Regions from separate parts of the Clostridium sp. JS66 genome, predicted to be linked through region 2. Evidence: predicted binding sites of a transcription regulator. Region 2 holds the regulator's gene; each other region holds the start of a gene.
The links. Region 2 encodes HrcA, which represses chaperone genes, less so after heat shock. Its sites were predicted from a motif close to TGTTAGCACTCNNNNNNNNNGAGTGCTAACA; they were not measured.

Region 1 (5,267 bases), 1.3 Mb from region 2:
TCTGGTGAAAGAGAAAATGGATCTGTTATTACTCCGTTTTCCTGTCTTTTTACTCTATCTACTTCCATAGCCTGCTCTTCTATACTCATATTCTTATGTATAATACCTATTCCGCCTTCTCTTGCCATAGCTATAGCCATTTTAGAGTTAGTAACAGTATCCATACCAGCACTCATAAGTGGTATATTTAATTTTATCTTCTTAGTCAAATTAGTAGTCAAAGAAACCTCTCTTGGCAACACCTCTGATTTATTTGGAACTAATAGTACATCATCAAAAGTATATGCTTGTTTTAAAATTTTTCCCATTCTAAATCAACTCCCTCTTATATTATAAACAATAATTAATAAACAAATCATTAAATATTTTTAGATTTTTTGTAAAAAAAAACACATTAAATCACCAAAGAGTGAAATTAATATGTTTATACACAATAACCTCACCCATAGTCGGAAATTTACGGCTTCCGGTAGATACTCCCTGCCATATCCAGGGGATATATGAGTCGAATGAAACTTTTGTTTCATATATTAATAAAATTGCAACTTATTAATCTATATTATTTGAACTATTTACATTATTTTATTCAATTTTTATACCTTTGTCAATTATTTTATTTTAAAATCGGGATGTTTTAACACATATATATACGTTTTCATAATAAAATTCTACAAAATTCATAAAATAAAGTAAAAAAATAATATTTCGTTTTCAAAGAAAACTGTAAAAATTGCTTCACTGAAAATAAATGATAAAAAAAGAATTCAATCTTTTTTTATTTTTCCTTTAATCCTATCATTATCAAACTTCCAATACTTACAAAACTATTAGTTATTCATTATTAACTCTTAACTAAAAAAGCTTCCTATTATAATTAGTATTATGTATAATATAACTGCATTTCAATAATAACAATATGCTTGATAAAATGAATTAGTATGAAAAGGAGCTTTACTTACATATGATAAATTTTGAAAGAAAATACAATAGAATGTTTTTAAAAAAAATTATACAGTCTATATCTAAATTCAATATGATTGAAAGCGGTGACAGAGTAGCTGTAGGCCTCTCTGGAGGTAAAGACAGTGTATTTCTACTTTTCTGTCTTAAACTAATTCAGCAGACCCATATAAAAGACTTTAGCCTTATGGGAGTTAATATAGATATGGGGCTTGGAATGGACATATCTCCTTTAATAAACTTTTGTAATGAAAATGAAATACCTATAATTATAGAAAAGACTAATATAGCTGAAGTAATTTTTGAAGAAAGGAAGGAAAAAAGTCCTTGTTCTCTATGTTCTAAATTAAGGAAAGGCGCTTTAGTAAGAGTTGCAAAAGCTAATAATATTAATAAAATAGCTTTAGGCCACAACACAGATGATGTAATAGAAACTCTCTTTATGAATGTACTAAAAGTTGGCAAGTTAGGTGTCTTTCATCCTAACATATATCATGAAGACAACAAGATGAATATAATAAGACCTATGATATATTTAAGAGAACCTTTAATAGAAAAGCTTGTTAAAGATTTAAATTTGCCTGTAATAAAAAGTCTTTGCCCTGAAGATAAAAAAACTACAAGGGAAGAAATGAAAAATTTATTATTTTCTCTTGAAAACATTTATGAGGATGCTGCTGATAAAATTATAAAATCTTTAGATAACGTTGATTATGAAAGCTTATGGAATAAAAAGTAAAAGTTAAACCCATCACTTTAAAAGTGCTGGGTTTATGAACAATCTGATTATTATTTTTGACTTAATTTTAGTACATTCCGTCCATTCCCATTCCTGGTGCTCCACCTGGCATTGGTGCATTGTTCTTTTCTGGAATATCAGCTACTGCAGCTTCTGTAGTTAAGAATGTAGAAGCTACTGATGCAGCATTTTGAAGTGCTGATCTTGTAACCTTAGTTGGGTCAACTATACCTACTTTTAACATGTTTACATAAGTATCATGTAAAGCATCATATCCTACTCCAGCTTCATTAGCTTTAACTTTTTCAATTATAACTGAACCTTCAACTCCCGCATTTGTAGCTATTTGTCTTACTGGTTCTTCAAGAGCTTTTGTTATTATATCAATACCTACTTTTATATCATAAACATCTGAAGTAAGTTTTGCTACTTCTGGAATTGCATTAATATATGCTGTTCCACCACCAGCAACGATTCCTTCTTCAACAGCAGCTTTTGTTGCAGCTAGTGCATCTTCTATTCTTAATTTTCTTTCCTTTAATTCTGTTTCAGTTGCAGCACCAACTTTGATTACAGCTACTCCACCAGCAAGTTTTGCAAGTCTTTCCTGTAATTTTTCTCTATCAAAATCTGATGTAGTTTCTTCTATTTGTTTCTTTATTTGAGATACTCTATCATGAATAGCAGTCTTATCACCTTTTCCATTTACTATTGTAGTATTTTCTTTAGTGATTTTAACTGATTCAGCTCTTCCAAGCATTTCTATTGTAGTATCTTTTAATTCTCTTCCTAATTCTTCAGATATTACTTCTCCACCAGTAAGTATAGCTATATCTTGAAGCATTTCTTTTCTTCTGTCACCAAAACCTGGAGCTTTAACAGCTACACAAGTAAAAGTTCCTCTTAGCTTATTAACAACTAAAGTTGCTAATGCTTCTCCTTCTACATCTTCACCTAAGATTAATAATTTTTTACCCTGTTGAACTATTTGTTCAAGTACTGGTAATATATCCTGAATATTTGATATTTTCTTATCAGTAATTAATATATATGCATCTTCTATGTTAGCTTCCATCTTTTCTGTATCTGTAACCATATATGGGCTTACATATCCTCTGTCAAACTGCATACCTTCAACAACGTCTAATTCAGTTCCCATAGTTTTTGATTCTTCAACAGTTATAACACCTTCGTTGCCTACTTTTTCCATAGCGTCAGCTATAAGCTTACCTATTTCTTCATCAGCAGCTGATATTGCAGCAACTCTTGCTATATCTTCTTTTCCGTTAACTGTTTTTGAACTTTTCTTTATTTCTTCAACAGCTTTATTAACAGCCATTCTTATACCTTGTCTTATAAGTATTGGATTAGTACCAGCTGTAACATTTTTTAATCCTTCTCTTATAATTGCTTGTGCAAGTAATGTTGCTGTAGTAGTTCCATCTCCTGCTACATCATTTGTCTTTGTAGCAACTTCTTTAACTAATTGTGCTCCCATATTTTCATATGCATCTTCTAATTCTATTTCTTTAGCTATAGTAACACCATCATTAGTTATAAGTGGTGAGCCAAATTTTTTATCTAATATAACGTTTCTTCCTTTTGGTCCAAGTGTAACTTTTACAGTATTAGCAAGCTTATCTACCCCTGCCTGCATTGCTCTTCTTGCTTCTTCACTAAATAAAATACTTTTTGCCATATTAAAACCTCCTATACAATTATTCTATTACTGCTAATATGTCATCTTGTTTTAAAATAGTGTATTCAACACCATCCATTTTAATTTCGTTTCCTGCATATTTGGAGAATAAAACTTTCTCTCCAACTTTAACTTCCATTTTAACTTCTTTTCCATTAACTACTCCGCCAGGTCCTACAGCCACAATTTCAGCTTCTTGTGGTTTTTCCTTTGCTGCTCCTGGTAAAACTATTCCGCTTTTTGTAGTTTCTTCTGCCTCTAATCTTTTAATAACGACTCTGTCTCCAAGTGGTCTAATGTTCATTTAAACCCCTCCTTAAATTACTTTTAATTTATTTTATATAATTAATTAGCTTTTATTATTAGCACTCACTTCATTTGAGTGCTAACACAATTATTATAATAATGAATAATGTCTATATTTTCAAATTTCAATTTCATACTTATTAAATTATTTACTGTAAAATAATCAAATAATCACGCTATAGATAAGTATTTCGCCTTTTTTCTAAACATTTCATCAATATACTAATTATTCAAAATAATTTCTAAATTATACCCCTGCTTATTATTGTTATTTTTTACTTATCAGGTTATAATACACAATATAAATCAATAATTTTAGTTATACTTGAAAACTAAATAAAAACCCCCAGGAGGATTTTTATTATGAAGCTAAGCACATACTTTAAAATTATATTTTCTATTTCCATATCCATATTCATATTATTGTTTTCTATAAAGACTACTTTAAACTTTAAATATCTTTATTATTTCGATATAAATCATTTAAATATAGAAAATAGTACCTCGTTATCAAAAAAGGAAATACAAATTACTTATGATTATTTAATAGATTATATAAATGGTCCAAAAAACGAAACATTTAATATACCAACCCTTACATCTTCTAATGAAGGTAAAATTCATTTTTTAGAAGTTAAAAATCTATTTAGCAAATTAAACTCTATGTTCTTTATTTTTACTACAATAAGTATTTTAGGTATTTTATATGCTTATAAATATAAACTTTTTTCTATTTTCAACTGGGCATTCAACTTACTTTTATTTATATGCTTATTTACCTGGATACCGTTTTATGTAAATTTCAACAAAAGCTTTAACTTTTTTCATGAAACAGTCTTTAAAAATAACTATTGGTTATTTGATCCTAATAAAGACCCGGTAATTAACATTTTGCCTGAAAAATATTTTTTTCATTGTGCTATTTTAATAATTTTAATTACACTTATAGGAAGCTTGCTTTTAAAAATAATATATATTAAAAATAAAAATGGGAAATAGATAAATATAATCTATTTCCCATTTCTAAAGGAACTACGTTTAATAATTTTCTTTACTAATATCTCACCTTTAAATACTCCTATAGCAAATAATAAAGTCATAACAACAGCTATAAGTATCAATATGGTTTTATTACCAGAACCAATTTTAGCACCAAAATATGCAGATATAAATATTCCTGGAATCCTTCCTAATGTAGAATATATCATAAAATCTTTAAAAGTCACATTTGAAACGCCGCATATATACGCTAATACATCTTTAGGTATGCCTGGTATCAAATACAACAAAAAAACCACAAAATTCATATGACCCAAATTTAAAATTCTTTTAAAAAAATTTGTATCCTTATTAGATATTATTTTATCTATTAGAGGCTTACCACAAAAATGAGAAATCCAAAACACAATCATACTTCCAGCAGTTATTCCTAATAAAGATATAATACTTCCACCTATTGTTCCATATATATATCCTCCTGCAATTTGCACAATTTCTCCCGGAATAAAAAATGCTACAACCTGTATAACCTGAAGCATAAAAAATACCATAATACTGTACTTT
Region 2 (5,267 bases):
AGAGCGTATGCTAGGGGTAGAGCTATAGCAGAAAAATTAAAAGAGATAATACCAAGACAGATGTTTGAAATACCAATTCAAGCTGCAGTAGGCAGCAAAGTTATAGCTAGAGAAACAATTAAAGCCATGAGAAAAGATGTTTTAGCAAAGTGTTATGGTGGAGATATATCTAGAAAGAAAAAGTTACTTGAGAAACAGAAAGAAGGAAAGAAGAGAATGAGACAGGTGGGAAGTGTAGAAGTTCCACAGGAAGCATTTATGGCAGTACTTAAAACAGGAGAATAAATTGATTTTCAATGTAAAAAGGTGTGATAATTTTATGCTAGAAAGTGAAACTATCTATGAAAATAAAGAAGTAGCTTTGTATATTCATATTCCCTTTTGCAAACAAAAGTGTTTATACTGTGATTTCCCTTCTTTTGCCAGTAAGGAAAATCTTATGTTAGATTATTCAAAGGCTTTAGCAAATGATATAGAAAGCTGTTCTGGAAGGAGTATAAAGACTATATTCATAGGTGGGGGTACTCCCACCTATTTGACTTTAGAAGCATGGGGTAATATTAAAAAGGCTATAGATAAATTGAAAAAAACTAAAGACTTAGAATTTACTGTAGAAGGAAATCCAGGAACCTTTACAAAAGACAAATTAAAATTTTTAAAGGAAATGGGAGTTAATAGACTTAGCATAGGACTTCAATGCTGGCAAAACAATATATTGAAAAAATTGGGGAGAATTCATACTGTCCAAGATTTTATTAAAAGTTATGAAATGGCAAGAAATATAGGATTTGAAAATATAAATGTAGATTTGATGTTTGGCTTACCAGAACAAAATATTGAGCAATGGAAAGAAACTCTAGATAAAGTAGTAGAGCTAAATCCAGAGCATATATCCTGCTATAGTCTTATAATTGAAGAAGGCACTCCTTTTTACTCAATGGATCAAAAAGGAAAATTAATTTTGCCAGAAGAAGAAATGGAAAGAAAAATGTATAGATATGGCATAAAATTTTTAAAAAGCAAAGGTTATAGGCAATATGAAATATCTAATTTTTCAAAGCCAGGAAGAGAGTGTAAACATAATTTAGTATACTGGAATTTGCAAGAATATATTGGGTGCGGGTCAGGAGCTCATTCTTATATAGATAATTTAAGGTATAGAAAAAATGAAGATATACAGGAATACATTAAAGATATACGAGAAAATAAGAATTTAAAACTTGATGAGCATGAAAATTCTAAAAAAGATAATATAGAAGAATTTGTTTTTATGGGGCTTAGAAAAATATCTGGGATATCTATAACAGAATTTAAGAGGAGATTTGCCACAGATATTTATAATATATATCCTAATATTATAAAAAAATATGTAGATAATGGCATGATTATGTGTGAAGATGATAATTTATTTTTAAGTGAAAGAGGCATAGAAATTTCTAATAGTGTCATGTGTGACTTTATATTAACTTAATTTAAAGACTTTGATAGGTTTCGCTAGAAAAACAGAGAAATTTTAATATTTAGCTATTTTAAACTTGCATATAAGTTTATCCGTACAAATAAAGTTAATTATGTAGTGTTGACAAATAAAATTATCAGTGCTATTTTTTAATCATAGTAATTAGCACTCAACAACAACGAGTGCTAATAAAGAGGTGAAATTATGGAAATGGATGAAAGGAAAATAAAAATACTTCAGGCAATAATAAATGATTTTATAAACACTGCTGAACCTGTAGGATCCAGGACCATAGCAAAAAAGTATGATTTGGGTATAAGTTCTGCTACTATAAGAAATGAAATGGCAGATCTTGAGGAAATGGGGTATCTTGAACAACTCCATACTTCTTCTGGGAGAAAACCTTCTGATAAGGGATATAGGCTTTATGTAGATAAGCTTATGCAGGTACCTAATTTAACACCTGAAGAAGAATATATGATAAAAACACATATTTTAAATACAGCGTTGTTTGAGGTAGACAGAATATTAAAACAAGCTACTTCTATTTTATCTGAATTGACTAAAATGGCCTGTATTGTAAAAGCTCCATCTGTGGGGAAAAGCTCCATAAAGCATGTTCAGCTTTTAGATATTGATTGTAATAATATATTATTGTTAATAATTACAGATAGCGGATTAATAAAAAACAATGTAATTAGAGTAGGTAAAGCTGTTGCTTCAGATGTGCTTACAAAATTAAGCAACGTGTTAAATACTAGATTGAGAAATTTAAATTGTGATCAAATAAATTTAGAAGTTATAAATAACTTAAGAAGTGATTTAAAAGGATATGATGATATATTCAATGCTATAATTCCTGTATTATATGAAAGTTTAAATACAGTTGATAAATCTGAAATTTATACTGAAGGTTCAACTAATATATTTAATTATCCAGAATACAAGGACATAGAAAGAGCACGTGAGTTTTTATCATTGTTAGATAATAAAGATAAGATAAGTGGACTTTTAAACAGTGGTGCTAATATGTCTGTAAAAATAGGAACTGAAAATTTTGTAGAAGGTGCAGAACAATGCAGTGTAGTTTCAGCAATTTATAGTATAAATGACAAGCCTGTAGGAGAAATAGGAGTAATTGGACCAACTAGAATGCCTTATTCAAAGGTAATATCTTTGATGGCTAATGTAGTTAAAGAGTTAAATTATATCTTAACTCATATGTATCCTCAAGATGGATAACAAAATAGGCTTTAAAATATATGATAGCAATTTAGAAAGTGCTAGATTGGAGGAGTTATTTAAATGTCAAAGAAAGAACAAGTTAAAGTGGAAGAGCAGAGTGAATTAATTGAAGAAAATGTGGAAGAAGAAAAAGTTGATAAAGACCAAAATGTAGATGCTGAAGAAAAAGATGAAAATTCACAAGAGGATGATTCAAAATTAGAAGAATCTTTAGTTGATGAAATAAAAAGTGAAAATGAAAAATTAGCTAAAGAAAATACTAGATTAGACAGTGAAAATCAAACCTTTAAGGATAGATTGGCAAGAACAGTAGCAGAATATGACAACTTTAGAAAGAGAACAGCAAAGGAAAAAGAAGGCATATATACAAATGCTTGTGAAGATATCCTAAAAGAGTTGTTACCAGTATTAGATAACCTTGAAAGAGCTATAACTGTAGAAGGCAGTGTAGATGATTTAAAAAAGGGAATAGAAATGACTATAAAGCAATTTAATGGCGCTTTAGAAAAGCTAGAAGTAGAAGAAATTAAATCAGATGGAGAATTTGATCCTAATGTTCATAATGCAGTAATGCATGTTGATGATGAACAGTATGAAAAAAATCAAGTAGTAGAGGTATTCCAAAAGGGATACAAAAGAGGCGATAAAGTTTTAAGACATAGTATGGTTAAAGTTGCAAATTAAAATTTATTATAAATAACAAACATATAGAAAGAATGTTAATTCATTTGATATTTTAGGAGGTAAATTAATATGTCAAAAGTTATAGGAATTGATTTAGGAACAACCAATTCATGCGTAGCAGTTATGGAAGGTGGAGAACCAGTAGTTATAACAAATTCAGAAGGAGCAAGAACAACTCCATCTGTAGTTTCATTCCAAGCAAATGGTGAAAGATTAGTAGGACAGGTAGCAAAAAGACAGGCAATAACAAATCCTGATAAGACAATAATATCAATAAAGAGACATATGGGAACAAACCATAAAACAAATATAGATGGAAAAGATTATACTCCACAGGAAATATCAGCAATGGTGCTTCAGAAAATAAAAGCAGATGCTGAAGCTTACCTTGGTGAAACAGTTACTCAAGCTGTTATAACAGTTCCAGCTTATTTTAACGATAGCCAAAGACAGGCAACAAAAGATGCTGGAAAAATAGCAGGACTTGAAGTTTTAAGAATAATAAACGAACCAACAGCAGCATCACTTGCTTATGGATTAGACAAAATGGATACAAATCAAAAAATATTTGTATATGACTTAGGTGGAGGTACTTTCGATGTATCTATACTAGAACTTGGTGATGGTGTATTTGAAGTTAAATCTACAAATGGTGATACAAAGCTTGGTGGAGATGACTTTGATGAAAAGATAATGAACTATATAGCAGATACATTTAAAGCTGAAAATGGAATAGACTTGAGAAATGATAAAATGGCTGTACAAAGATTAAAAGAAGCTGCTGAAAAAGCTAAAATTGAATTATCATCTTCAATGCAGACTAACATAAATCTTCCATTCATAACAGCAGATGCAACTGGTCCAAAGCATATAGATATGACTTTAACTAGAGCTAAATTTAATGAATTAACTCATGATTTAGTTCAAAGAACAATAGAACCAATGAAAAAAGCACTTCAAGATGCTGGACTTACAATTAATGATGTAAATAAGGTTATACTTGTTGGTGGATCTACAAGAATACCAGCAGTTCAAGAAGCAGTTAAACAATTTACTGGAAAAGAACCTTCAAAGGGAGTTAACCCAGATGAATGTGTTGCAGTAGGAGCTTCTATTCAAGCAGGAGTTTTAACAGGAGATGTTAAAGATGTATTACTTCTTGATGTTACTCCATTAACACTTGGTATAGAAACTTTAGGAGGAGTTGCTACTCCATTAATTGAAAGAAATACTACAATACCAACTAAAAAGAGTCAAGTATTCTCAACAGCTGCAGACGGACAGACTTCTGTTGAAATACACGTAGTTCAAGGTGAAAGACAAATGGCTGGTGACAACAAAACTCTTGGAAGATTTACACTTTCGGGTATAGCTCCAGCACAAAGGGGAGTTCCTCAAATAGAAGTTACTTTTGATATAGATGCTAATGGTATAGTTAATGTTTCTGCTAAGGATAAAGGAACAGGAAAAGAAGCTAACATTACAATTACTGCTTCTACTAACTTAAATGATGATGAAATAGATAAGGCTGTTAAAGATGCAGAAAAATTCGCTGAAGAAGATAAAAAGAGAAAAGAATCTATAGAAGTAAAGAATAATGCTGATCAGGCTGTTTATCAGACAGAAAAGACATTAAAGGATCTTGGAGATAAAGTATCAGCAGAAGACAAAGCTAATATAGAAGAAAAAGTTAAAGCTGTTAATGCAGTAAAAGATGGAGAAGATCTAGAAGCTATAAAGAAAGCTACTGAAGATTTAACTCAAGCTTTCTATGCAGTATCATCAAAAATATACCAAGCAGCAAATCCACAAGGAGCAGGATTTGATCCAAACAACATGGGAGGAGCAGCTGGTGCAGGACAAAACAATGCAGGAACAA
Region 3 (5,267 bases), 2.6 Mb from region 2:
TCAGAAATTAAGATTGGACAAGCAGTGATTATAAAACCATCAAATATGCCTGAAAAGAGGTTTAAGGGGGAAATATCTGTTATAAATCCAATGATGAATTCTAATGATAAAAATGTGGTGAGAGTTACAGTAAAGGATGAAAGTCATATTTTAAAAACAGGCATGATTGCCCAAATAGGTTTTAGTAAGTAGAAGAAGGTGAATATTGTGAAATCAAAAAGAAAAATTGTAATGATTGGCATGCTGCTTATAATGGTTATGTGTATGGCAACTATTGGTATATATTATTGGTATAATAGTACATATTTTGTTTCCACAGAGGATGCAAAAGTAGATGGAGATTTATATAAGATAAGTTCTCAAATATCTGGCAAACTTTTAGAATTCAATGGAGAAGAAGGAACTATGGTGGATAAAGAACAGATAGTTGGTCAGCAGGAATTAGCTGGACAACCTGATTCTAATTTAGATACTTCTGTTTTGCGGGCACCTATAAAAGGTACAATTATAAAAAAAGCAGTAAATGTAGGTGAAATAGTAACTGCGGGTCAGGTGCTTGCGTATGTAGTAGATCCAGATAAAGTTTATATTACAGCAAATATAGAAGAAACAAAGTTGACTAAATTAAGAGAAGGTGAAAAGGTAGATATTTCAATAGATAAATATAAAGGTAAAAGATTTACTGGAGTAGTACAGTCTATTGGTGAAGCTTCAGCTTCTGAATTTTCATTATTGCCAACTTCTACAAGTGCTAATTTTACTAAGGTTGTTCAAAAGGTACCTGTAAAAATCAAATTAAATAGTTATGGAAAAGTTAAATTATTACCTGGAATTAATGCAGTGGTAAGAATTCATATGAAATAATAATTTTTGGAAAGTCAGGTGTTTACAAATGGAAGAGAAAGAAGCAGCTTCTTATAAATGGCTTTGTTTAATGGTAATCATTATAGGAACTTTTATGGCATTTCTTGATACTAGTATTGTAAATATAGCATTGCCTAAAATAATGTCTGTTTTTTCTACTTCTTTAGATACTGGTCAATGGGTTTTAACTGGCTATATGCTTGCTGCAGGAGCGGTTATACCTTTAACAGGATATTTAGAAGAGGTTTTAGGTTATAAGAAAGTATATATATTTGCAATAGTAGTATTTACTATAGGTTCATTTTTGTGTGGAATATCTTGGAGTATAGATGTATTAATACTGGCAAGAATTTTACAAGCCATAGGTGGAGGCATGATTATGCCAGTTGGCATGTCTACACTCTACAAAGTAATTCCAAAAGAAAAAATTGGATTAGCAGCTGGCATATATGGTATATCAATAATGGTAGCTCCGGCTATTGGACCAACCTTAGGAGGATATATAGTTCAATACTTAAGCTGGAATTTGATTTTTAATATTAATGTACCTATTGGTATTATAGGAACAGTTCTTGCTGTAGCAATATTAAAGGAAGATGTAAAAAAAGTTGACAAAAAATTAGATGTTATTGGAGTTTTAACTTCTACATTGGGACTTATAAGCATTTTATATGTAATAAGTGAATGGTCTAAAATAGATTGGGGAGATATAAAATATCCATTACTAATTGTATTTGGAGGTTTTAATCTTGCAATATTTATATTTAATGAACTCACTATAGAAAATCCGCTATTGGAGCTAAGAGTTTTAAAAATACTTCCCTATTCAGTTAATACAATTTTAATTAATATAATAGTATTTGCTATGTATGGGGTGCTTGTATTTATACCATTATTTTTGCAAAATTTATCTGGACTCAATGCTATGCAGTCAGGTATTATTATGTTGTATTATGCAATTGGTTCAGGACTTACTATGCCTATAGCTGGGAAAATGTCAGATAAAATAGGGGGTAAACCCTTTATTATTGTAGGTATAGTTTTAATGATTATATCAACTTATGAATTATATTTTTTAAGTACAGATATGAGTAATTCAACACTTAAATTTTTATTGTTTATAAGAGGGGCTAGTGTAGGATTATGCATGATGCCTGCCACTACTATGAGTATGGCACAAGTACCGCCAGAACTTATAAGTAGGGCTTCAGCTCTACAAAATACAGTAAAACAGGTAGCAGGTTCACTAAGCACAACTGTACTTACAGTATTTTTACAAAATAGACAGAGTTTACACTACTATAGATTAGCTGAACAATTAACACCTTTTAACCCTGTAACTTCAAATTTTATTAATACTGTTCAAAGCTATGTATTGCAAAAGGGTGCAGTAGTTGGAAATGCTAAAACAGGAGTATTGTATTTAGCTTATAAGTATGTATATACAGAATCCTATATGAATGCAATAGATGATGTATTTATGCTAACATTGATTGTTGTAGCAGCAACAATACCTTTAATGTTTATAGAGAGAATAAAAAAACAAGTTAGCAAAATATAAAAAATATCTTCTATTTTTCAATAATACAGGTCATTTTTATCAAAAAAGTTCCATAAATCCTATATTAGAACTTAATTTTAGCCAAAATTTCTAATTAGCTTAAGAAAATTAATACATTTTAAATTAAATTTAAAGAATATATTGACAAAAAAAATATAATTGCTAAAATATAGTTAGCACTCGACATCAATGAGTGCTAACAAAAGCAATTTAAAAATGCATTTGGAAACCTTAAATGATATAAAAATGAAAAAATCGGGAACCTACAGAACATATTCTTAAGTTTTACTTATTATGAAAAAACTATAGTTGATTAAGAGTAGGAAAGTGGCTTGATTAATTTAGAAATAACCGCACCTACTTTATAGGTGTGGTTTTAATATGTTAAAAATTTCAATGAAGGGAAATGATATAAATGGCTACAAAACAATTTAAAGCAGAGTCTCAAAGACTACTTGAATTAATGATTAACTCAATTTATACAAACAAAGAAATATTTTTGAGGGAGCTTATATCAAATGCAAGTGATGCAATTGACAAGAGTTATTATCGCTCACTTGTTGACAGCAATATAAGCTTCAATAAAGATGATTTTTACATTAGAATTACAGCAGATAAGGAAAATAGAACTCTTACTATTACTGATACAGGTATTGGTATGACAAAGGACGAACTTGAAAATAACCTTGGTACTATTGCTAAAAGTGGTTCGTTAGCATTTAAAAATGAAAATGAGGAAAAAGAAGGCGTAGATATTATAGGTCAATTTGGAGTTGGCTTTTACTCAGCTTTCATGGTATCAGATGTAGTTACTGTTATAAGTCGTTCTATAGATTCAGATGAAGCTTATAAGTGGGAATCAAAGGGTGTAGAAGGTTATGATATTGAACCTATAGATAAAGAAACAGTTGGAACTGAAATCATATTAAAGATAAAAACAAACACTGATGATGAAAATTATGATGAATTCTTGGATGAATATAGACTAAAAGCTTTAATTAAGAAGTATTCTGATTTTATCAAATATCCAATTAAAATGATGGTAAAAAAGAGTAAGGAAAAGGAAGGCAGCGAAAAAGAGGACGGCAAAAAAGAATATGAAGATTATTATGAAGATGAAACTTTAAATAGTATGGTTCCAATTTGGAGAAAAAATAAAAATGAATTAAAACAAGAGGATTATGATCAATTTTATATGGATAAGCACTTTGGTTATGAAAAACCTTTAAAATCAATCCATACTAGTGTTGAAGGATTAGCAAGCTATAATGCTTTATTATTTATTCCAGCTAAAGCACCTTATGATTTCTATACAAAGGAATTTGAAAAAGGTTTAGAGCTTTATTCTAATGGTGTTTTAATAATGGAAAAGTGCTCAGATTTATTGCCAGATTACTTCAGCTTTGTTCAAGGTTTAGTTGATTCTGCTGATATTTCTCTTAATATTTCAAGAGAACTTTTACAGCAGGATAGACAACTTAAATTTATTGCAAAGAAAGTAAAGGATAAAATAAAAAGCGAACTTTCATTAATGCTTAAAAATGATCGTGAAAAGTATGATGAATTCTTTAAGAGCTTTGGAAGACAGCTTAAATATGGTGTTTATTCTGACTTTGGAACTAACAAGGAAGTACTTCAAGATTTATTGATGTTCTATTCTTCAACAGAGAAAAAGCTTGTAAGTCTTGATGAGTACATTTCACGTATGAAGGAAGATCAAAAATTCATATATTATGCAACTGGTGAAAGTGTAGAAAAGATTGAAAGGCTGCCACAAACTGAGTTAATCAAAGATAAAGGTTTTGAAATATTATACTTCACTGATGATATTGATGAATTTGCAATTAAAATACTTATGAAATATAAAGAAAAAGAATTTAAATCTGTTTCCAGCAAAGACTTAGGTATTGAATCTGATGAAAAAGAAAATGAAAAGGAAACACAAGAAAACAAAGATTTATTTGATTTCATGAAGGAAGCTTTGAGTGGAAAAGTTAAAGAAGTTAGAGCGTCAAAGAGATTGAAGACTCATCCAGTTTGTCTTGCAAACGAAGGTGAACTTTCTATTGAAATGGAAAAAGTGCTTAACATGATGCCAAATAATCCAAACCTTAAAGCTGATAAGATTCTAGAAATAAATACAAATCATGAAATGTTTGGTGCTATTAAAAAAGCATTTGAGGAAGATAAGGATAAAGTAAAAATGTATTCAAATCTTCTATATAATCAAGCATTATTGATTGAAGGTCTTTCAATAGAAGATCCAGTTCAATTTGCAAATGATATATGTCAGTTAATTAAGTAAAATATATTTAGGAACTAGGTTCAGAGAATAGTTAAAATATTTACAGTATCTCAAGGTGAGAAAATTATATTTAAATTTTAAGAACGCATACAGATTTGTGTAAATCTATATGCGTTTTTTGTTATTTTATTGCAATCTTTTAATAGTATATGTGGTAAACACAATTTGAAAAGCAGGTATAAAATGTTTTTTTCTTGTTCAATAAAATAAATATAATATTTGAAAAAATTCAATAATATGGTATATAATTAAGCAAATGATAACTACAAGATGTTATATAGAAACAATTCAATGGAGGGGTATTAATGATTAGATTGCTTAAACAGGCTGATAAAAAAATTATATTAGAATATCTTGAAAGAAATGAAATTGAAACATCATTTTTATATGCCAATGTTATACAATTTGGGGTTGACAATAGGCAGGATATAAGAAGATGTGCAGATTACTATGGATATTTTCAGGGAGAATTACTTAAAGGAATACTACCTTTTTATAATTTGGGAAGTTGTATACCTCACTATGAGTCAGAGGAAG

Region 1: a site for HrcA is predicted at 3,759-3,789, ahead of groES (co-chaperone GroES). Genes of this name have one in related genera too.
Region 3: a site for HrcA is predicted at 2,597-2,627, ahead of htpG (molecular chaperone HtpG). Genes of this name have one in related genera too.

What each region holds. Positions count from the first base shown of each region.
Region 1 covers NZ_CP131467.1:5,805,205-5,810,471, forward strand. Annotated here, with positions in the region: gene guaB (IMP dehydrogenase) at 1-308, opposite strand, end outside; purine riboswitch at 427-524, opposite strand; gene Q6H37_RS27010 (tRNA 2-thiocytidine biosynthesis TtcA family protein) at 962-1,699, shown strand; gene groL (chaperonin GroEL) at 1,767-3,398, opposite strand; gene groES (co-chaperone GroES) at 3,418-3,702, opposite strand; gene Q6H37_RS27025 (TIGR01906 family membrane protein) at 4,068-4,703, shown strand; gene Q6H37_RS27030 (TVP38/TMEM64 family protein) at 4,715-5,267, opposite strand, start outside.
Region 2 covers NZ_CP131467.1:749,518-754,784, forward strand. Annotated here, with positions in the region: gene lepA (translation elongation factor 4) at 1-285, shown strand, start outside; gene hemW (radical SAM family heme chaperone HemW) at 320-1,471, shown strand; gene hrcA (heat-inducible transcriptional repressor HrcA) at 1,664-2,701, shown strand; gene grpE (nucleotide exchange factor GrpE) at 2,765-3,388, shown strand; gene dnaK (molecular chaperone DnaK) at 3,458-5,267, shown strand, end outside.
Region 3 covers NZ_CP131467.1:4,442,007-4,447,273, reverse strand. Annotated here, with positions in the region: gene Q6H37_RS20625 (HlyD family secretion protein) at 1-192, shown strand, start outside; gene Q6H37_RS20620 (HlyD family secretion protein) at 208-864, shown strand; gene Q6H37_RS20615 (DHA2 family efflux MFS transporter permease subunit) at 893-2,425, shown strand; gene htpG (molecular chaperone HtpG) at 2,841-4,730, shown strand; gene Q6H37_RS20605 (GNAT family N-acetyltransferase) at 5,036-5,267, shown strand, end outside.